DNA from 3 places in the Pseudarthrobacter sp. GQ63 genome. Region 2 is predicted to be linked to each of the others. Evidence: predicted binding sites of a transcription regulator. Region 2 holds the regulator's gene; each other region holds the start of a gene.

Region 1 (6,998 bases), on a different contig from region 2:
GCAAGAGAACTTAAGGACTCCCATGACCGAAACACCAGCCGCCAGGCACCATCTTGAACAGCAGGCTGGATCTCTGACCACCGGCACCCACATCGTCCTGCCCGACGGCGGGCGCACGGCGGAAGTCCGCCAGGTCGAGCTGGAGCGGGACGACTTCGGAGCCCCCGCACTGGTGCTCGCCAGCCTTACCGGCGGCGGAACCCTGCGCATCGCGGTGGGCACCACCGTGACGGTGGTGGACGGAAACCCTGACGCCGTCACCCAGCTTCCGCGGGCAGCCCGCCCTGCGCAGGACTCAGGGCAGAAGGCAGGGCAAGACGCAGTGCAGGAGCAGCCCAGGCAGCTCCGCGAAGAGGCGGCGCCCGCGGCGGCGGCTCCCGCCGTCGTCGTGCCTCCCCTTCCTCCGGTCCCGCCGGCCCTCAGCGGACCCAGCGAAGAGGACCTGGCCCTGATTCCAGCGCCGCAGGGTACCCCGGAGTCCGTTGTGGAAGCTGCCGCGGAGGCCCATCCCGACGCGATGGGCGTCCTGTTGCTGTCCGACCGGCTGGCCAAGGGCGTCAACTTCAAGTCCGGCAGCTGCCTGAAGGACCTGAGCGACCTCGCCCATGAGCTGTTCATCACCCTCAAGGACGCCGATGGCTCACTGGCGGTGGCCGACCTCCTCAACGTCCTTCCCTTCGACGGGAATCCCGGCCGGTGGTCATCCGTGGAAGCATCCCTGGCGCTCTCCAGTTACATCTGCCGCCAGAACGGCCAGTCGGAACGGGCCGAGGTGTACGAGAAGCTGATCCGGACCCCGGAAAACCAGGAGACGGACCCGTTCAAGGCCAGGATGGCCGCCAAGGTACGGCAGCGCTCGCTCAATGAGCCCAACCTGTACGACAAGGAAATTTTCCGCTCCATCGACAACTCGAACCATGACGCCGAACGCGAATGGCGGCTGCTGCGGCTCGAGTCCCTGCTGTTCCTGCGGGCCCACGGCGGCTCCGAAACCATCGGGATGGTCGAGCTGGAGCGGCGCATCAGCAATGAGCTTGAGGCCGTCCGCGCCTGACGTCGGACCCCTCCCGCCGGTACGGTGCCTGGTTGGGTAATTTGCCCCTACCCGGCGCCGTGCCGGAGTTGTACATTCGGGGCTATGACGAACAATCTCAGCGTAGTGATCAACGCCGACGCGCCGCAGGTCTGGACCATGCTGCGTGAACCGTCCAAAGTAGCCCAGTGGCATGGCTGGCAGGCAGAGGACCTGGACTCCGAGATCAAGGAGATCTACTTCTCCGGCGATGTTGAGGAGTCACCGGACCACACAAGCCTGACCGTCCATGGCGGGGACGTCTTCGAGCTGAAACCCGTGCCCAACGGAACGCAGGTCAGCGTGACGCGCGGCGCGCTGGACCACGACTCCGAATGGGCTGCCTGGGACGAGGACATCACCCAGGGCTGGCTCACGTTCCTGCAGCAGCTCCGCTTCGCCCTGGAACGCCATCCGCACGGCAAACGCCACACCCTGTTCCTGCACCTCACCGAGGGGCAGGGCTCCGCGATCGAAAAGCTCGGGCTTTCGGATCTCCCGGCGCCGGGAGAAAACTACCAAGTGAAGCTGGGGACCGGCGAGGAGATCAACGGCAAGGTCTGGTACCGGACCAGCCACCAGGTTGGACTCACTGTCCACAACTATGCCGAGCATGGGGAGGGACTCCTGGTGGTGGCCGACCATCCGGCGATCAAGGACGTGCGCGAGGAAGGTGAAGGCTCCCTGGTCATCGTTTCCACCTACGACCTGGGCGCCGCAAGGCTCGAATCGGTGCGCTCCTCCTGGGATGCCTGGCGGGCTGAGAACTACTCCGCGTCCGAACCGGTCAGCTGACCGCCTCGGTTGCCGGGCCGTTGCCGGTGAGGTTGCGGGGACGGGGCAGAATGCTGGCACACTTGTACGGTGCCAGCCAACCCTGCCCCAGCTCCCTTCCCTGCCGCCGCGGCTGAAACGGCCCTGACGGATGCGGCCCCGCGGACTGCAGCCGGCGCCGCGGCGGACCGGCAGTCGGAATTCTCCTTCCGGGTGGGCACCCGGCTCAGCGAGAACTGCCCGCCGACCGCTGCCCAGGTGGCTTCCAACGGCGGCCAGTTCCTGGGACGGACCGGGACCATCTCCACGCCGCACGGTGAGATCCGGACCCCCGCGTTCATCGCCGTCGGAACCAAAGCCACCGTCAAGGCAGTGCTGCCCGAAGCCGTGGCGGACCTGGGCGCGCAGGCTGTGCTGGCCAACGCCTACCACCTGTACCTGCAGCCCGGCGCGGACATCCTGGACGAGGCAGGCGGCCTTGGCGCGTTCATGAACTGGTCCGGGCCCACGTTCACGGACTCGGGCGGATTCCAGGTGATGAGCCTGGGCTCGGGGTTCAAGAAGGTCATCGACATGAAAGCCGTGGATGCCTCCGGGCCGGACGACGCCGTCGCCCCCGGAAAGGAACGCCTGGCCCACATTGACGACGACGGCGTGTGGTTCAAGAGCCACCTCAATGGCGACAGGCACCGGTTCTCCCCCGAGATCTCCATGCAGGTGCAGCACCAGATCGGCGCGGACATCATGTTCGCCTTCGATGAGCTCACCACCCTGCAGAACTCCCGCAGGTACCAGGAGGAATCCCTCGAGCGCACCCGCCTGTGGGCGTTGCGCTGCATCGAGGAACACTTCCGGCTGACCTCGTCCCGGGCGGGCAAGCCGTACCAGGCCCTGTTCGGCGTGATCCAGGGTGCGCAGTACGAGGACCTGCGCCGCAAGGCGTGCCGGGACCTCGGCGCCATGCCGTTCGACGGATTCGGCATCGGCGGGGCACTTGAGAAGGAGAACCTGGGCACCATCGTCAGGTGGTGCAACGAGGAACTGCCCGAGGACAAGCCGCGCCACCTGCTGGGCATCTCGGAACCGGACGACATCTTCACGGCCATCGAGAACGGCGCCGACACCTTCGACTGCGTCTCCCCCACCCGGGTGGCCCGCAACTCCGCCTTCTACACGCCGCAGGGACGTTTCAACCTCTCCGGCGCCAAGTACAAGCGCGATTTCGGCCCGCTCCAGGACGGCTGCGACTGCTACGCCTGCACCAACTACTCGCGGGCCTACATCCACCACCTCTTCAAGGCAAAGGAGATGCTCTCCGCCACGCTGATCTCCATCCACAACGAACGCTTCGTGGTGAAGATGGTGGATGACGCCCGCCTGGCCATCGAGGACGGGACCTTTTTCGATTTCAAGGCGGAGACCTTGGGGCAGTACTACTCCTGACCTGCCCGACCCTCACAGCCGCCGGGCAGCCGTCGCCGGAATCGCCGGAACGGGATGAGCTCGCCGGTGCATTCCGGCGGGCCTGCAGCTTTCCGGCGATCTCGCCGCATCTGGAAGACACGACGACGGGCGGCGGCTACGCTGCGTTCGTCACCGCTGCCGTCGGGGCCCCGTAGCTCGGTTCGCGCTTCTTCACCCAGCGGATCACCAGCGACGTGACGGGGACCAGGATGAACTCCACCAGGGTCTTGTACACAAAGCCCACCACCACGTAGTTCACAAAGGTTGCGGCGTCGGTGATTCCGATGACCGAGGCGGCGATGCTGCAGAAGATCACCGTGTCCACTAACTCGCCGGCCACCGAGGAGCCCATGATGCGGGCCCACAGGGACTTCTCGCCGGAGCGTGCCTTCATCCGCACCATGATCCAGGAGTTGATGGTCTGCCCGGCCAGGAACGCCAGCAGCGACGCCAGCACGATCTGCGGAACGGGACCGAGGGCGCCTTCCAGGGCTGCCTGCTTGGACGTTCCGAACTCGTCGTCGAATCCGGGCAGGGCGATGATTGCCCAGTAGCAGAGCGATGCGAAGACGGACAGCCCGAAGGTGGTGAGGATGGCTTTGCGTGCCACCTTGAAGCCGTAGACCTCGCTGATGACGTCGCCCAGGATGTACGCCAGCGGGAAAAGAAAGAAGCCGCCGTCGGTGATGATCGGCCCGATGGCCACTCCCTTGGACCCCCCGATGTTGGACAGGATCAGCACCACCGCCATGATCGCCAGCATGATGCCGAAGTACGGGGAGCCGATCGAGGCGAACCGTGGACGGTCCGGAACTGGGGTGTCCTGGGGAAGGGCGTGGTGGCCTGAAACAGGGGTCATGGCGGAGGTCCGTTCGTAGTGGTTCGCTCGGTGCCCGGGGAGCGGGAACACCGGCTGTATTAGCACTGTCCCCCAATTCTCCCACTGCGCGGGAGGCTGCCGTGCGGCAGCGTGATGGCCCCAATCTGAACGCGTTCAAATCTGGGGTATTTTTCTTGAACACATTCAAATCCAAGGGAAGCCCATGACCGCAAAGAGCGAGCAGACGCGCCAGCTGGTGGCCGGCGTCGCCCTGCGGATGTTCCGGGAGATCGGCTTCGCCAAAACCACCATGCGCGCCATCGCAGCGGAGGCGGGCGTCTCGGTGGGGAACGCCTATTACTACTTCGCGTCCAAGGACGATCTGGTCCAGGAGCTGTATCTGCAGGTCCAGGCTGAGCACGCGGCCAGGGCCGCCGAAGCGCTCAAGGACGCTGCCGACCTCACCAGCCGGCTTAGGGCCACCCTTCACACGGGCCTGGACGCCATGGCCCCCTACCACCGGTTCGGCGGCGATTTCATAGCCACCGCCATCCGCCCGACGTCCCCGGTCAATCCCTTCGCCGCAGGGTCAACGGCGGCCCGCGAAGCGTCGCTGGACATCTTCCGCACGGCGGTTGAGGCCGCGAAACCGCCGGCACCGAAAAAGCTCAGGTCCGATCTCCCGGAACTGCTGTGGCTTTTCTACATGGCTGTCACCCTCTTCTGGGTCTACGACACCTCCGACGGGCAGCAGCGGACCAGGCGCCTGGTGGACGGCGCCGTCCCGCTGATCACACGGGGACTCTCATTGGCCAGGGTTCCCGGTGTCGGCAGGATCCTGGACGATTTCCTGAGCCTGAGCCGCAGCATCCGCGGCTGAAGACCGAAACAACACAGTGGGGGGACCATGAGCGGCACCAGAACGGTGGTACTGGCCGGAGCTTCCGGATTCATCGGCAAATATTTCCGGGCCCGGTTCGAGAAGGACGGCTGGAGGGTTCGCACCATTGGCCGCAAAGGCGCCAGGGGGTCGCCGTCGGCCACGTGGGATGACGACGACGCCCACCTGGCCCAGGTGCTGGACGGTGCGGAGCTATTAGTGAACCTCGCCGGACGCTCCGTATCCTGCCGCTACAGCGCCAGGAACAAGGCCGCCATACGGGAGTCCCGCGTTTCCACTACAGCGGCACTTGGCCGTGCCATCGCACTGTGCCGGCAGCCGCCGTCGACCTGGCTCAATGCGAGCACCGGCACCATCTACCGGCATGCCATGGATGGCCCGCAAACCGAACGTGACGGCGAACTGGGCACGGGATTTTCGGTGGATGTTGCCCGCGCGTGGGAGTCCGAACTTGCAGCCGCTGTCACCCCGGGGACGCGCAAGGTCCCGTTGCGGATCTCCATCGTCCTGGGCCCGGGAGGAGGAGCACTGCGGCCCTTCGCCATCCTGGCCCGGCTTGGCCTGGGCGGCCGGATGGGGCCCGGTACGCAGAAATTCAGCTGGATCCACGTGGAAGACCTCTACCGGTGCGTGCGCTTCGTACATGCCCGGAAGGACCTCACCGGCCCCGTGAATGTGGCGTCTCCGGATGTGGTGGACAACCGCGAGCTGATGCGCATGGTCCGCCGGGCCTATCGAGCCAGGTTCGGCATCCCCACTCCGGCCTGGCTGCTGCGGCTGGGTGCCATCCTGATCCGGACTGAGACGGAACTGGTCCTGAAGAGCCGCTGGGTCCAGCCGGAGAAACTGCTGGACGCGGGCTTCGTCTACAGCCAGCCCGAACTGGGCCGAGCGCTTCTGCAGATTGCCAGGGGCGCATGAGCCGGCCGCGCCGAGTGGCTTTTGGCCCCGGCGCGGCCTTGGAACCCTGACCAGCAGCACGGCCACATGCTGTACAGGACCACAAAGCGGGCATTCGACGCCGGATGGCAGGATGGTGCCATGACTTCCGCTTCCCTTGATGTCCAGTCCCCCGCTGACACTCCCGCCGTCGTCCTGACCATCGCCGGTTCCGAAGCCACTGGCGGCGCCGGCGCCCAGGCCGACCTGAAGACGTTCCAGGAGCTCGGCGTCTTTGGCATCGCCAACCTGACCTGCATCGTCTCGTTCAACCCGAACGACGACTGGAACCACCGCTTTGTCCCGGTGGACCAGCAGGTCATCGCGGACCAGCTGGAGGCGACCACGGCGGCCTACGGTCCGGCGCCGGATGGGCAGTCCGTGCCCGGCCGGCCGGTGCTGGACACCGTCAAGATCGGGATGCTGGGAAGCCCCGCCACCATCGCCACGGTGGCCGATGCCCTGGGCGGAAACAGGTTCGGGAACGTTGTCCTTGACCCGGTCCTGATCTGCAAGGGCCAGGAGCCGGGGCATGCCCTTGATACGGACCAGGCCCTCAAGGCGCAGATCCTGCCGCTGGCCACCTTTGTCACGCCCAACCACTTCGAGGCCGAGTCGCTGTCCGGCCTGGAAATCACCGACGTCGAGTCCCTCAAGGCCGCCGCCATCCGCATCCACGATCTCAGCGGCGCAGCCGTGCTCGCAAAGGGTGGCGTGCGGCTGGAAGGCCCGGACGCCGTCGACGTCTTCTACGACGGTGAAACCCTGGAAGTCCTGAGCGCTCCCAAGGTGGGCGAGGTGGCCGTTTCCGGTGCCGGCTGCTCGCTGGCTGCCGCAGTGACTGCCGAACTTGCCAAGGGGGCATCACCGCTCGATGCAGCCCGCACCGCCAAGGAGTTTGTCACCGCGGGGATCCGGAACCGCGTGGCCTCCGGCGCCCCGTTTGATGCGCTGTGGCAGGGCGGCGCCCGCTAGCCCGCCGTCCAACCTCGGACGCTCTCTCACTTAAAGCGCGTTTTTCCGGAACC
Region 2 (6,998 bases):
CCTTGGCCGCTGGCAGGCCGTTGCCCGTCGCGGGTGTGGAGGACTTCTTCTCTAGGTTCACGCGCTCGCTCATCAGATCGGCAACTTCACATCGGTTTGGAACCAGTACTGGAGTTCGGTCACCCAGGTGCCCCAGACGCCACTGGCCATCAGCAGGCCCAGCACCACCAGGATGCCCCCGCCGGTGCGCTGGATGGCCAGGCGGTGCCTGCGGAAGAACGCCATCACACCCATCCCCCGGCGGACCGCCAGTGCGATCAGCAGGAAGGGGATGCCCAGGCCCAGGCTGTACACGAAGGCAAGGAAGGCGCCCTTGGCGGCGGACGATCCCCCGGAAAGGCTCAGCAGCTGCACGGCCGAGTAGGTGGGCCCGATGCAGGGCGCCCAGCCCAGCCCGAAGGTCAGGCCCAGCAGCGGCGCTCCCCAGAGCCCGGCCGGCGGCCTGGCGGAAATTTTGGCGTCGCGCTGCAGCCAGCTGAAGCCGCCCATGAAGACGACGCCCATGACAATCACCAGGATGCCCAGGAGCTGCGTGATCCACGCGTTCTGCGAACCGGTGATCAGGGTTCCCAGCTGGCCGAAAGCCCCACCGAGGAGGACGAAAATGACCGAGAAACCGAGCACGAACAGCCCGATGCCCACCAGCATGCGGCCGCGCTTCTGCTTCTGCAGGTCCACGCCGCTGAGCCCGGTGACGTAGCCCAGGTATCCGGGGACCAGGGGCAGCACGCACGGGGAGAGGAAGGAGACCAGTCCGGCCAGCAGCGCCACCGGGATGGCAAGCAGGAGCGAGCCGTTCAGGATGGCTTCGGCGAAGGGGCTGTTCACGGTCCGGACCGCCGCTACTCTGCCACGGCGGCAGCGATGAGGGCCTTAAGGGTGCCCTTTTGGACTTCGCCCAGGACACGGGATGCCACGCGGCCCTGCTTGTCCAGCACCAGGGTGGTGGGGACCGCGCCGGGCGGAACCAGTCCGGAGACAGCCAGGAGGACGCCGCCGTCCTTGTCGTCAAAGCTGGGGTAGGTCAGGTTGAAGGTCTTTTCGAAGGCCTCGGCGGTGGCTTTCTCGTCGCGCAGGTTGACGCCGTAGAACTGTACGCCCTGGTCCTTGAACTCCTGGTGGAGCTCTTCCAGGATGGGGGCCTCCACGCGGCACGGGGCGCAGGCGGCGAACCAGAAGTTCAGCACCGTCACCCTGCCCTGGAAGTCTGCGGGCGCTACGGTGGTGCCGTTGAAGAGCGCGCCGTTGACCTGGATGGCGGACTTGCGGTCCCCGGCAGCAAACTCCGTCACGGAGCCGTCGCCGGCAACATAGTTTTTGTTGTCCCCCGCCTTGGCCTGCTGGGCCAGGGCATCCTCCTGGGCGCAGCCGGACAGGCCCAGGGTCACAGCGGTCAGGGCCAGGCCGCCGGCAGCCAGCAGGCTCCGGCGGGAGGTCACGGGATTGCGGTGGGTCACAGCTAGGCTCCAGGGGTGCTGGACGCACCCGGAAGAAGGGAAGCCGCCGGTTCGCTGTACTGCACGCGCAGGAGCGTGCCGGCGTCGTCGAACACCAGGGAGGTGATGGAGGTCAGGGTGCATTCGCGTTTCCGCGGGTCATGCCACAGCGGTTTTCCCTCGGCGCTGAGGCGGGTGGCCCAGATGGGGAGCTGGTGGCTGACCATGATGGCTTCCGGTCCGTCCGTGCCGAAATCCCCGGCCGCCAGTTCGATGGCACGCAGCCGCGCGTCCTGGACCGCCTCCATTACCCGGGAAGCCTGCTTCTTGTACGGTTCGCCCCAGGACGGCCGCAGCGGGTTGACCAGCCGCGGCCAGTGCTTCGGGCGGCGCAGCTCAGCCTTGGTGACCCTCATGCCCTCGAAGTAGTTCTCCGCCTCGATGATCCGCTCGTCCGTGTGGATCTGCAGGCGCAGGGCGTCCGACGTCGGCCGGGCAGTTTCCTGCGCACGGTCCAGCGGCGAGGCTGCCAGGTAGGTGATACGGGCACCGCCGGCGGCGCGGCGGCTGAAGTGTTCGGCGAGGGTGCGTGCCATCTCCTGCCCCAGTTCGGAGAGGTGGAATTCGGGCAGCCGTCCGTACAGAACGCCGTCGGGATTGTGGACCTCGCCGTGGCGGAGCAAATGGACAGTGGCTTGGGGCATGTTTACCAGTTTCTCAAAGATGGCGTGCGATCCGAAATCTCCCGCACAAGCTTCTACAGAGAGTAGAACTGAAGTTTTTGAAGAAATGTTCCGAGGATGGGAACAAAACATGCAAATGCATGTTTATACTGGATGCAGCAGTTAGTTGAGACTTCAACAGATGAAGGTTCAACAGCAAGCCCGACAAGTACGCAAACCCAAGGAGCATCACCATGGCACTTCCCGCAGACGTCACCACCGGCACCTGGACCCTGGACAACTCACACAGCGAGATCGGCTTCACGGTCCGCCACGCAGGCATCAGCAAGGTCCGCGGCCAGTTCACCGAAGCCGACGCCACCCTTGACCTCCCCGAGGACGTCACCGGTGCCAGGATCAACGCCACCATCAACACCGCCAGCTTCGATTCCGGCGACGTAAACCGCGACGGCCACGTCAAGGGCGAGGACTTCTTCGACGTGGAGAAGTTCCCCGAAATTTCCTTTGTCTCCAGCGGCCTCGTGGCCAAGGGGGACAGCTACGAGCTGACCGGCGACCTGACCATCAAGGGTGTCACCCGCCCCGTCACCCTGGACACCGAGTTCAACGGTGTTGCTGTTGACCCCTTCGGCAACACCCGTGCAGGCGTTTCCGCCGAGACCACCATCAGCCGCAAGGACTTCGGCCTGACCTGGAACGCCATCCTCGAGACCGGCGGCGTCCTGGTGAGCGACAAGGTTGCCATCAACCTCGAACTCGCCTTCATCGCTCCCGCGGCATAATTCCTTCCGCTCCGGCACCCCGGCCCAGGACTCTCCCAGTCGGGCGCCGGGGTGCCGTCTTTAAGCACACCGCTCCTTCCGGGTCCCGGCGGGGTTTACAGTGAGGGCCATGAGCAATTCACCCAGCGCGCCGCGGAGCGGTTTTGCCCGAATGTTCCTGGTGACGGGCCTGCCCACCGAACTCAAGGCCTCCTTCTGGATCTGGTTCGTGGGCGGCATCCTGGGCCTGCTGGGTGGAATGCTGGGCATGCTGGCATCGCTGGTGCTCTTTGCCGCGGCACCAGGGGCGGCCACGCTGGTGCTCCTGCTCATGCTGCTGGCGGCAGCGGTGGGTGCTGCGCAGATTGTCCTCGCCCTTGCCATGAAGGACGGAAAGCGCTGGGCCCGGTTGGGCCTCACCGCCCTCACCGGCGCCACCCTGGTCCTGGCGGTGGCCAACGCCATGATGGGTGTGGGCCAGGGCGGCAACTGGGCAACGTTCCTCATCAGCCTGGCGGCAACGGTCCTGCTGTGGCTGCCCAATTCCCAGGCCTTCTTCGCGGCGGCCCGCTCCGGGAATACCTCTTCCGAATGACCCACAAGGCGCCTGCCCGGGGGTACGGTGGACGTAAGTGATGCTGGGGGTAGGGGACAGGACCGATCCCGGCGATTTACCTGGAACCCGACACGCAAAAGGACCGCCCATGAGCACTCCCCCCGTCCCGCCTCCCGTTCCGAACGAGCCCGAGCCCGGCTCCGAGTCAGGCAGCCAGGGTCCGCGCTACGGCCAGAATGCACCCCAGTATGGCCAAAACCAGCCCCAGTACGGCCAGCAGTCCGGAACACCGCAGTATGGACAGAATGCCCCGCAGTACGGCCAGTCCGGCGCACCCCAGTACGGGCAGAACGCCCCGCAGTACGGCCAGAACCCGCCGCAGTTCGGACAGAATCCGCCGGCAGCACCCGGCTATGGCCAGCAGCCGTACGGACAGTCCCCCTACGCGCAGTATCCGTCGGAGCAGCCCCAGCCGTCCGGCAGCACGGGCGTTCCCCAGATGGTCAACATCTCCTTCTGGCTGCTGATTGCATCCGCCGCGATCTTTGTGATCTCGATGCTGACCGGGCTGACCACGCTGGACGATCCCATGTTCCGCGACGCCTTCGAAACCCAGATCGAGGGCAGCGGCGCTGGAGTCACCTACGAGGATATGAAGGGCGTCATCGCCGGAACCCTGGTGGTGTTCGCCATCATCGGGCTCGCCCTCTACTTGCTGGTGGCGTTCTTCGTCCGCAAGGGCAAGAACTGGGCACGGATCCTGGGCACGGTCTTCGCGGCCCTGTCCATCTTCGGCCTCTTCGGCCCGCCCAGCTTTGCAACCATCGGCACCCTGCTGGGGATCGCGGCCATCGTGCTGCTCTACCTGCCGGCCTCGGCACCGTATTTCCGGCGCCAGCAGCCGTTCGCCAACCCTTACGGCGGCAATATGGGTAACCCGTACGGCCGGTAACTCCAAGCACCAGCCACCCTTCGGGCGTGGGCCCCGGAACCAGCAAGCACCGCTGACGGAAACTAGGCGGTCTGCCCCGGGGCCTGCGCCCGTTGTGCGTGATAGGCGAGGATCTGCAGTTCCGTTGCCATGTCCACCTTGCGAAGATTAACGCCTTCCGGCACCTGGAGCATGATGGGCGCGAAGCTGAGGACGCTGCGGACCCCGGCCGCCACCACGCGGTCGCAGATGTCCTGGGCCACGGATGCGGGCAGGGCAAGGACCACCATATTGGCTCCGGTGCGGTGCAGCACGGTTTCCAGGTCCGCCACATCGCTGACGCGCAGCCAACCGACCTCGTTGCCCACCACCATCTGGTCCGCGTCAAAGATGGCCACGACGTCGAAGCCCCGGGATTCGAAGCCGCCGTACCGTGCAAGCGCCTTGCCCAGGTTGCCGGCACCGACGATGGCCACTTTCCAGTCGTGGGTGAGGCCCAGGGCTGCGGCGATGTGCCGGCTGAGGTACTGCACCTCGTAGCCCACGCCGCGGGTGCCGTAGGAGCCCACGTGGGAGAGGTCCTTGCGGAGCGTTGCGGAGCTGACGCCGGAGGCCTCGGCAAGGGATTCGGAGGAGACCCGCTCCACGCCCTCGGCCAGGAGCGTATTAAGGGCACGCAGGTAGAGGGTCAGCCGGGCCACTGCAGCGGGCGGAATCTGTTTGGCTGCCGTGCCCGCGGCTCCCGGCAGGCCCGGGACAGCCTGGGGGGTTGAATCCAGCGAAGCCACCAGCCCCTCCCTCGCATCGCGTTGTGACTCCACTCTAGGGCCCAACCGGCAATGCCATCAAAGCAGGAGCCGCCGATGCAAGGGACACGACAGGACTCTCCACCACGGTACTGCTCCCCTACTGTGCCATGGCCCGCTGGAGCACGCGTGCCAGCCGGGCTTCGTCGATTTTCCAGAAGTCGCGCTGCACCCCATCCACCAGCACCACCGGGATTTCTTCCGCGTAGCGCTCACGGAGTTCCGGCTGGTGGTCCACCAACTCTTCGCTCCACTCAAGTCCCAGCGAGGCCGTAACCCGGCTGACGGCGTCGCGCGCGTCTTCGCAGAGGTGGCAGTCTGCCTTGGTGATCAGGACAACGCGGGGTGTGGCCATGCCTTAACCGTAGTCCCGTTCCCCCGGGACCGGCGACGCCGGGCAAGGGGGAACAAGGCTAAACGGGGATTGAACAGTGGATTGACTAGACTCGACTGCATGCCCGAGGAGAAGTACGTTGCCGTAGTCACCAAACCGGTTGCTGCGCCGCAACCGGGCGAGGCGGCGTTCTTCGATGTGGACAACACCCTGATGCGCGGCGCCAGCCTCTTCCACGTTGCCCGCAAGATGCACCAGCGCGGGGCGTTCACCATGGCCCAGGCCGCCGGATTCGCGTGGAAGCAGCTCAAGTTCGTGGCCCGCGGCGAAAACATGGACGATGTCCACGCAGTCCGCGACTCCGCCCTGACGCTGGCCGCGGGCATCACGGTTGACGACATCAAGGCGCTCGGCGAAGAGGTCTACGACGAAATGATCGCCTCCCGCATCTGGCCGGGCGCCAAAGCGCTGGCGGAGCAGCACCTGCGCGTGGGCCGCCGGGTGTGGCTGGTGACCGCCACCCCCATCGAAGTGGCCACGGTGATCTCCACCCGGCTGGGGCTGACCGGGGCACTGGGGACCGTGGGCGAAATCTCCGAAGGCATGTACACCGGCCGCCTGGTGGGTGACATCCTGCACGGCTCGGCCAAGGCTGTGGCTGTCCAGGCCATTGCGGACGCCGAGGAGTTGGACCTCAAGCGCTGCTGGGCGTACAGCGACTCCTACAACGACATCCCGCTGCTCACCCTGGTGGGCCACCCGGTGGCCATCAACCCGGATGCCCGCCTGCGCCGGCACGCCCGCGACAACAACTGGCCGGTCTACGACTTCCGGTCCGGCCGGCGAGCAGCCACGTTCGGCCTCAAAGCCGCGACGGCCGGCGGCGCCGTCTACGGGCTCTGGAAGGGCTTCGCCCGCATCCGCGGCCCGCGCATCTAGGTCGCAGCAGATGTCTTTATGAGCCTTGTTAACGACATATGCTGCTACCTAGTTGGGGACAGCACAAGAAAATGCCCGCCGCCTCGGAAGGCGACGGGCATTTCTGCGCTGTTGAAGTATCTCTACTTCTTGTTGCGGCGCTGGTGACGGGTCTTGCGAAGCAGCTTGCGGTGCTTCTTCTTGGCCATACGCTTGCGACGCTTCTTAATTACTGAACCCACGTAAGTTCCTTACAAACTAGATGCAATACCTGTCTGATGGAAATTGTTCGTGGACAGAGCTACGAACTGAACAACTGACAGATTCTTACAATGACGTAAAACGTTCCTTAACAGGGTACCGCTTCCGGGAGGCGGCTACGGACAGTTGCTCAGGCTGTCTCGGTGTGGCCGTCCACGACGGCACCTTTGAGGTACTGCTCAACGGCCTGTTCCGGAACCCGGTAGGAGCGGCCGAAGCGCACTGCCGGCATTTCGCCGGAGTGCACCAGCCGGTACACAGTCATTTTGGAGACGCGCATGACCTGGGCGACTTCAGCCACGGTCAGGAACT
Region 3 (6,998 bases), on a different contig from region 2:
TGGCTGTCCACGACGCCCAAGCCGAACTCAGGCGCGCCGAGGCGGACGTGGAACAGGTAGCCTCCCGTATCCAGCGGGACGAGGCACGGCTGAACAGCGGCACCGGCCTGTCCAAGGACCTGGTGGCCCTCCAGAAGGACATCGCCTCGCTCAATAAGCGGCGCTCGGACCTGGAGGACATTGAACTCGAGGTGATGGAGCGCCTTGATTCCCTGCGGGCCACCCAGGCCCGGCAACAGGGGATTGTGGATGACATCCAGGGGTCGTTCGGCACCATCCGCGCCGAGCTGGACGCGGAACTGGCCGCCGTGGAAGCGGAAGCGGGCGGCCTCCGCGCACAGCGCTCCGAATTCGCTGCGGGCCTGGATGCCGGCCTGCTGGCCGTCTACGAAAAGACGCTGGCCAGGCGCGGAGTGGGCGCCGCCAGGCTGTTCCATGGCACCTCCGAGGCGTCCGGCATGAAGCTGAGCCCCGGCGACCTTGCCGAGGTCAAGGCCGCAGCTGCCGACGACATCGTCTTCTGCCCGGACTCCGGCGCCATCCTGGTCCGCTCGGAGGAGTGGGCCTGACCCTCAGCCCGGCAGGATGATGTTCAGGGCGTGCGGCTTCCGGGCTGAACCTTCAACCAGTTCCGCGGCCCACACTTCCCGCGTTGCCTTCAAGAGTTCCGACGGCGCTGCCGGGGCCTTCCCTCGCCGGACCAGCAGGTGCCGGGCCAGTTCGCCGCGGGTGTGCTTGGCGAAGTGGCTCACCACCTTGCGGACCCCGTTCACCTCGGTGAAAACGTTGACGGACACGGTCTGGGCAGCGGGCGGCGCCCACGCCGCCGCGTAGGTGCTTGAGCGGCAGTCCACCAGCAATTGCCCCTCCACCGCTCCGGCAAGGGCATCGGTGAGCTGTGGCTTCCAGAACGAGGCGAGGCGGCCGACGTCGGGCAGTGCAGTACCCATGGACAGCCGGTAGGCAGGCACGCTGTCACCAAAACGGATCACGCCCCAGAGCGCGGAAACCACCAGGACGGACGCGTCCGCCTTGCGGCGCTGCGCAGCCGTGAGGGTTTTGTAGCCCAGGGCGTCATAAAGCACCCCCGAATAGATCCGGTGGGCGGGCGCCGCCGGTTCGGCATGAAGCCGCGTGTTGCGGTCGACGTCGTCCTGGAGCGATGCGCCCACACCCAGCAGCGAGAGGGCGTCCTCGTGCGCGCTCACCGTTCCCAGCGCATCCAGCACTTTGGCGCGGCAGGCGTTCAATTCGGGGAAGCTCAGGGAAGTCCATTCGACGGCGGATCCGCGGACGGCGGGTGTCTTGCCTTCGGAAGGGGGAAGCAGAATCAGCACCGTCCGATCCTACCGGCGGCGGGAAAGGGCAAGCCCACCGGTAGACTGGGGTTTGGATGGGTTGACCAGGCGGCCGCGCGTCACGCAAGTGGCTCGAGGAACGTCCGGGCTCCGCAGGGCAGGGTGGTGGGTAACGCCCACTCGGGGTAACCCGCAGGCCAGTGCCACAGAGAACAGACCGCCTGGGTCGCGCCGGTTTGAAAGCGGCACGAACCAGGTAAGGGTGAAACGGTGGTGTAAGAGACCACCAGCTTCCCGGGTGACCGGGAAGGCTAGGTAAACCCCACCCGGAGCAAGGCCAGACAGGACACGTTTGAGGGCTGCCCGCCCGAGTGTCCGGGTAGGCCGCTGGAGGGCGCCGGCAACGGCGTTCGTAGATGGATGGCCGCTACTCCCGTGCCGGCAACGGAACGGGAGCACAGAACCCGGCGTATCGGTCAACCCATCCATCCACACTGGTTTGACCTTGGACGATGTGTTGGGGATCCTGAACCGTGCCCGCAAATCATGACCCGCAAGACAGCCCCGGCGCTGCTCTTCCGCAGCAAGTCCCCGGACGCAGCCAACAGGCTGTTGCCCTGGCCGGCTTCTTTTCGCTCTCCCTGGCCGCATGGGCCGCGGCGTCGGTCCCCATCATCCTGCATTCCAGCGGCTGGTTCGCGGTGTCGGCCAAGGCCCCCTGGATGCCGCCCGGCTGGATGTTCAGGAGCATGTGGATGCTGCTGTACGCCGCGGTTGCGGTGGCCGCCTGGCTGGTCTGGCGCAAGGGAGCCCTTACCGGAGGCACGCTGGCGGGCTACCTCACCCAGTTGGTGCTCAACGCCGCATGGCCGCTGGCCTTTTTCGGACTCTTTCCCGTGTTTGGCGGTGCGTCCCTCTGGGCGGCTTTCCTGGTGATCGCGGCCCTTGGAGCCTCGGTTGCCTTCCTCATCCTGCGCTTCGGTCCGGTAAGCCCCGCAGCAGGCCTGTTGATGCTTCCCTACCTGTCCTGGGTGGTTTTCTCCTCCAGCCTCAATCTCTATTCGGCCATCCACAACTGATCGTCTGGCGCAACGGCCTTCCTTGTGAGTGATTTCACTCCATCCGGGCCGAATTACGGACGCCAGCCAATTTAGAATGGATGCGGACGCAGGAGTTCTTCCGCCGGAGTTGCGTTCGCAGCCGGCGGTTTTTCTTTGCGTGTGATTGATCCAGGCGCCCGGGGGCCGACCCCCGCGGGCGCAGGCGCCCCTGCACGACATGTGGTGGCCGACAACCGTGTACGAGGACGTACACGGCTGAACCGAGGAAGGTATTTCTGTGAGCCAGACGTCAGATTCTTGTCTTGATACGTGGATGGGCCGCGAGGCCCTCGCCGAGGCCATGATCCCGGTGATCGGCCGGTTGTACCGCGAAAACAACGTGGTCACCAGCATCCACGGCCGGAGTTTGATCAACAAGTCCACCATGAACATCCTCAAGGCGCACCGCTTTGCGCGCCGCATGAGCAAGGACGAACTGCTGCTGGAGGAGACCGCTCCGCTCCTGAACACCCTGGCCAACCTGGAGCTCGGCGCGGCCGCGATCGACATTGCACGGCTGAACCAGAAGTTCAAGGAAGAGGGCAACGGCGCCACCCTTGAAGAATTCCTCCGCGCGGAACTGGCCGACGTCGTCGGCAAACGCGGCGGCGATGACCGCACCAGCACCGATGTGGTGCTTTACGGCTTCGGCCGGATCGGCCGGCTCCTGGCCCGCCTCCTGATCGAAAAGGCCGGCGGCGGACACGGCCTCCGGCTTCGCGCCATCGTTGTGCGCAAGGGCTCGGACAACGATCTCTCCAAGCGGGCCAGCCTGCTGCGCCGCGACTCCGTGCACGGTTCCTTTGAAGGCACCATCCGGATTGACGAGGAAGCCAACACCATCACGGCAAACGGCGTCCAGGTGCAGGTCATCTACTCGGACAACCCGGCCACCATCGACTACACCGCCTACGGCATCAGCAACGCCCTGGTGGTGGACAACACCGGACGCTGGCGTGACGCGGAAGGCCTCTCCCAGCACCTGCAGAGCAAGGGCGTTGCGCGGGTGCTCCTGACTGCCCCCGGCAAGGGCGACCTGAAGAACATCGTGCACGGCATCAACCAGGGCACCATCGAGGATACGGACAAGATTGTGTCCGCAGCGTCCTGCACCACCAACGCCATCACGCCGGTGCTCAAGGCCATCAACGACAAATTCGGCGTGGTCCACGGGCACGTGGAGACCGTCCACTCCTTCACCAATGACCAGAACCTGATCGACAACTTCCACAAGGGCGACCGCCGCGGCCGGTCGGCGGCACTGAACATGGTGATCACGGAGACCGGCGCCGCCAAGGCCGTCGCCAAGGCCCTCCCCGAACTGCTTGGCAAGCTGACCGGCAGCTCCATCCGCGTCCCCACCCCGGACGTGTCCCTGGCCATCCTGAACCTGAGCCTGGAGAACGGGACCACCAAGGACGAGGTCAACAACTACCTGCGGGAGATGTCCCTGCACTCGGACCTGCGCAAGCAGATCGACTACATCGACTCACCCGAAGTGGTGTCCACCGACTTCGTCGGGTCCCGCCGCGCGGGCATCGTTGACGGCCTGGCCACGATCTCCAACGAGAAGAATCTGGTGCTCTACGTCTGGTACGACAACGAGTTCGGTTACAGCTGCCAGGTGGTCCGCGTCATGGAGGAGATGGCCGGCGTGAACCCGCCGTCGTTCCCGGCAAAGGAAACTGCAGCCGCCCTCGCAGCCATCGCCGTGTAGGCTTCCGGCCAGGGTCTCACGATTTCCCGGCTGATGATGCTGGAATCAGCCGGGAAACGGGACCACACTGGTGGAATGGAAAATGATTCGACGCTCCAGCACGAAACAACCCTTGAGCACGCCCTCGACATCGCCAAAGCCAACCACAAGGAGGCTGTCCGGCTCCTTGAGGGCGCCCGCGCCGCCCACAAAACGGGCGACGTCGGAGAGGACCGGGTGCGCCAGCTCGAAGGGCTGCTGGCTATCGCCGAGGAAGACCTCCGAAGAGTGATGCGGGAGCAGTAACCCCGCCGGTGTAACCTTCCACTCTCCCTCCACACTGTGGATATCAGCGGGGGTGCCGGACGGGTGTCCTAGGCTCGTCTGGTGCATGAGAGTACCGCAAGGCCAGGAACCCCATGACCGTGAGCTGGTCCTCCTATCGGCGGGCGAGACGGCGTTCACGCCAGGCGTGGGGAATCCTGGCGGCAGCTGCAATAGCGGCCATGGTGGCCCTGTCCTGGTTCTTCACCGCCGGACAGTTTGCCGCAGCGGAGCCTGCGGTTTCCGGCCCCACTGAAGCTCCTGTCTTTGATCCCGCGTGGATGAAAGCTGTTAAGCCTGTGCACCCGGTGCCCGCAGGTTCTGCCCTCGCCGCACTGGACGGGCTGGCCGTCAAGGGACGCGCCGCCGCGTCGGACTACAGCCGGGACGCCTTTGGCCAGGCCTGGCAGGACGTGGACCGGAACGGCTGCGATACCCGCAACGACATCCTGCGCCGCGACCTCACCGACGTAGTGCTGACGGACGGCTCCGGATGCCGGGTGGCAGCCGGTACGTTCCATGAGCCCTACACCGGGCAGTTCGTGGACTTCCGCCGCGGCTCAAACAGCAGCCGGGCGGTCCAGATAGACCATGTGGTTGCCCTCGGCGACGCCTGGCAGAAGGGCGCACAGTCGCTGACGGCGGGGGAGCGCCAGAACCTTGCCAACGATCCACTGAACCTCATTGCCGCAGACGGTCCTGCCAACCAGAAGAAGGGCGCCGGTGACGCCGCCACCTGGCTTCCCAAAAACACGTCGATCCGCTGCCACTATGTGGCCCGCCAGGTTTCAGTAAAGGCCGCCTACGGCCTGTGGGTCACAGAAGCGGAGAAGGACGCCATGAAGCGCGTCCTGGGTTCCTGCCCCGGCCAGCAGACGGTTGTGGCCCGCTGAGCCGGAACCCGGCTGTACCGCGTCCGACCTCACCCGTTGCTGCCGCCGGGCACAGGCAATCAGGCGGCGCGCGCCGTCGGGCCTGGTTGTACTGACGAGGTGCTTGAGCTACTCATTCGCCCCGACCGTGCACCGGCCTGGCGTTTGCTGGGGGTTCTCCGACCTCGTGGATGGCGTGGCCGCCGCAAGCCGTCCTGGTGACGCTGGCCCGCTCGATGCCCGAGACGGTGAACCATCGCATGGCGTTGCGCAGTCGGCACCACCCAACCAGGTACCACTGGCCGTTGGTGGAGGCGAACAGCACCGGCTCAACGTCGCGGGTGGTCGTGGTCCCGTCTCTCGATGTGTAGCGAATGCGGATCACGCGCTGCTCGGCCATCGCCTCATCCAGTGCCGACTTAATTGCGCGCGAAGAGGAGGGAAGCGCGTTGACCCAGACGCGGTGGGCCAGCTCGTCGGCCCGTGCCCGGGTTTTGGGATCGAGGACATCCAGGATCTTCTTGACACCTGCTGCTGCCAGATCGGCGTAGGGGGCATCGGGTGCAGCGGCCACGGCTGCCATGAGCGCCACAGCCTGCGCCGGGGACAGGCTGACAGGCGGCAGGGATGCGCCTGTGGCCAATCCGTAGCCACCGCCCGGACCTGGGCGGGACCATATAGGCGCACCGCTGTTCTCCAACGCATCGAGGTCTCTCTTGATTGTGCGCACGGATACCTCAAATTCTCCCGCCAACCGTTCGGCGGAAACCCCGCGCGTGCCGCTGCGGCGCAACATCTCGGATAGGGCATGGAGCCTTTCGACTCGCTTCACAGTTCAAGCCCCGGCGAATTCATGACATAAATAGTGACATACCCTTGTCCGTGACGCCTGCGAGGGTATTGCCATGACAACTACTGCAAGCAGTCCGATCATTGTTCTCATTGCCGGCCACTGGCTGGGCGCTTGGGCATGGGACGAAGTGCTTGAACACCTGGCAACCGACCACTCCCGTGCAACCGCGATGACACTGCCCGGTCTCGACGTGGACGATCCCGAGCGTGCGGCGAGGACTCTCGACGATCAAGCCGCAGCAGTCCTGGACGTCATCACTCAACTCGGGGCCTCCGAGGATCAGCCCGCAACCCTCGTCGCTCACAGCGGGGCGAACGCGCCCGTCAGCCTCGTCCTTGACCGACACCCTGAGCTAGTCCATCGAGTGGTGTGGGTGGACTCCGGCCCTGTGGTGGCGGGAAGCGCCTTCGGTCGGGGCATCCCGGAGGGGTTGGAGGAGCTTCCGCTGCCGCCCCTCGACGTCCTCGCACAGCAGGCGAGCCTCGAGGGCCTGAGCGCAGAGGTCCTCGAGCGTTTTCGGGCCCGGGCCGTCCCTGAGCCCGGCCCCGTGCTTCGTCAGCCCGTCGTGCTCACGAACGATGCCCGCCGCAAGGTCCGGACCACACTCGTGTGCTGCTCGATCCCGAGCGCGCAGGTGCTGGAGCTGGCCCGCGCAGGCCATGCCATGTTTGCCGAAGTCGCGAACATCGAGCACCTCGACGTCATTGACCTCCCGACGGGGCATTGGCCTATGTGGAGCCGTCCCCGCGACCTCGCCAAGGCCATTCAGTCAGCGGCTTCCCGAACCAACTGAACTGCACATACAGCCTGGAGGAGTCAGCCGGCTGGCCCCTTTCCGTCTCCAAGGGACCAGTT

Evidence for each region. The regulator Rex, encoded in region 2, represses fermentation and respiration genes when NADH is low (regulators of the CRP and FNR family bind a similar motif). The targets are predictions, from matches to a motif close to CTTGTGAANNNNTTCACAAG.
Region 1: a site for Rex is predicted at 4,322-4,341, ahead of AC6CHP_RS12860 (queuosine precursor transporter). Genes of this name have one in related genera too.
Region 3: a site for Rex is predicted at 2,399-2,418, ahead of AC6CHP_RS07175 (glyceraldehyde-3-phosphate dehydrogenase). Genes of this name have one in related genera too.

Annotation. Positions count from the first base shown of each region.
Region 1 is NZ_JCAXEF010000007.1:52,774-59,771, forward strand. It holds gene AC6CHP_RS12845 (DUF6707 family protein) at 23-1,054, shown strand; gene AC6CHP_RS12850 (SRPBCC family protein) at 1,139-1,867, shown strand; gene tgt (tRNA guanosine(34) transglycosylase Tgt) at 1,991-3,289, shown strand; gene AC6CHP_RS12860 (queuosine precursor transporter) at 3,426-4,169, opposite strand; gene AC6CHP_RS12865 (TetR/AcrR family transcriptional regulator) at 4,354-5,010, shown strand; gene AC6CHP_RS12870 (TIGR01777 family oxidoreductase) at 5,038-5,952, shown strand; gene AC6CHP_RS12875 (hydroxymethylpyrimidine/phosphomethylpyrimidine kinase) at 6,073-6,945, shown strand.
Region 2 is NZ_JCAXEF010000005.1:101,152-108,149, forward strand. It holds gene resB (cytochrome c biogenesis protein ResB) at 1-73, opposite strand, end outside; gene AC6CHP_RS11040 (cytochrome c biogenesis CcdA family protein) at 73-828, opposite strand; gene AC6CHP_RS11045 (TlpA family protein disulfide reductase) at 843-1,457, opposite strand; gene AC6CHP_RS11050 (histidine phosphatase family protein) at 1,460-2,140, opposite strand; gene AC6CHP_RS11055 (YceI family protein) at 2,353-2,901, shown strand; gene AC6CHP_RS11060 (hypothetical protein) at 3,011-3,475, shown strand; gene AC6CHP_RS11065 (hypothetical protein) at 3,585-4,388, shown strand; gene AC6CHP_RS11070 (redox-sensing transcriptional repressor Rex) at 4,451-5,155, opposite strand; gene AC6CHP_RS11075 (glutaredoxin family protein) at 5,274-5,528, opposite strand; gene AC6CHP_RS11080 (HAD family hydrolase) at 5,628-6,446, shown strand; gene AC6CHP_RS11085 (30S ribosomal protein bS22) at 6,569-6,667, opposite strand; gene AC6CHP_RS11090 (helix-turn-helix domain-containing protein) at 6,817-6,998, opposite strand, start outside.
Region 3 is NZ_JCAXEF010000002.1:578,198-585,195, reverse strand. It holds gene AC6CHP_RS07195 (zinc ribbon domain-containing protein) at 1-569, shown strand, start outside; gene AC6CHP_RS07190 (YaaA family protein) at 573-1,337, opposite strand; RNA gene rnpB (RNase P RNA component class A) at 1,395-1,786, shown strand; gene AC6CHP_RS07180 (TspO/MBR family protein) at 1,832-2,377, shown strand; gene AC6CHP_RS07175 (glyceraldehyde-3-phosphate dehydrogenase) at 2,637-4,115, shown strand; gene AC6CHP_RS07170 (hypothetical protein) at 4,191-4,400, shown strand; gene AC6CHP_RS07165 (HNH endonuclease family protein) at 4,514-5,311, shown strand; gene AC6CHP_RS07160 (helix-turn-helix transcriptional regulator) at 5,424-6,122, opposite strand; gene AC6CHP_RS07155 (alpha/beta fold hydrolase) at 6,196-6,936, shown strand.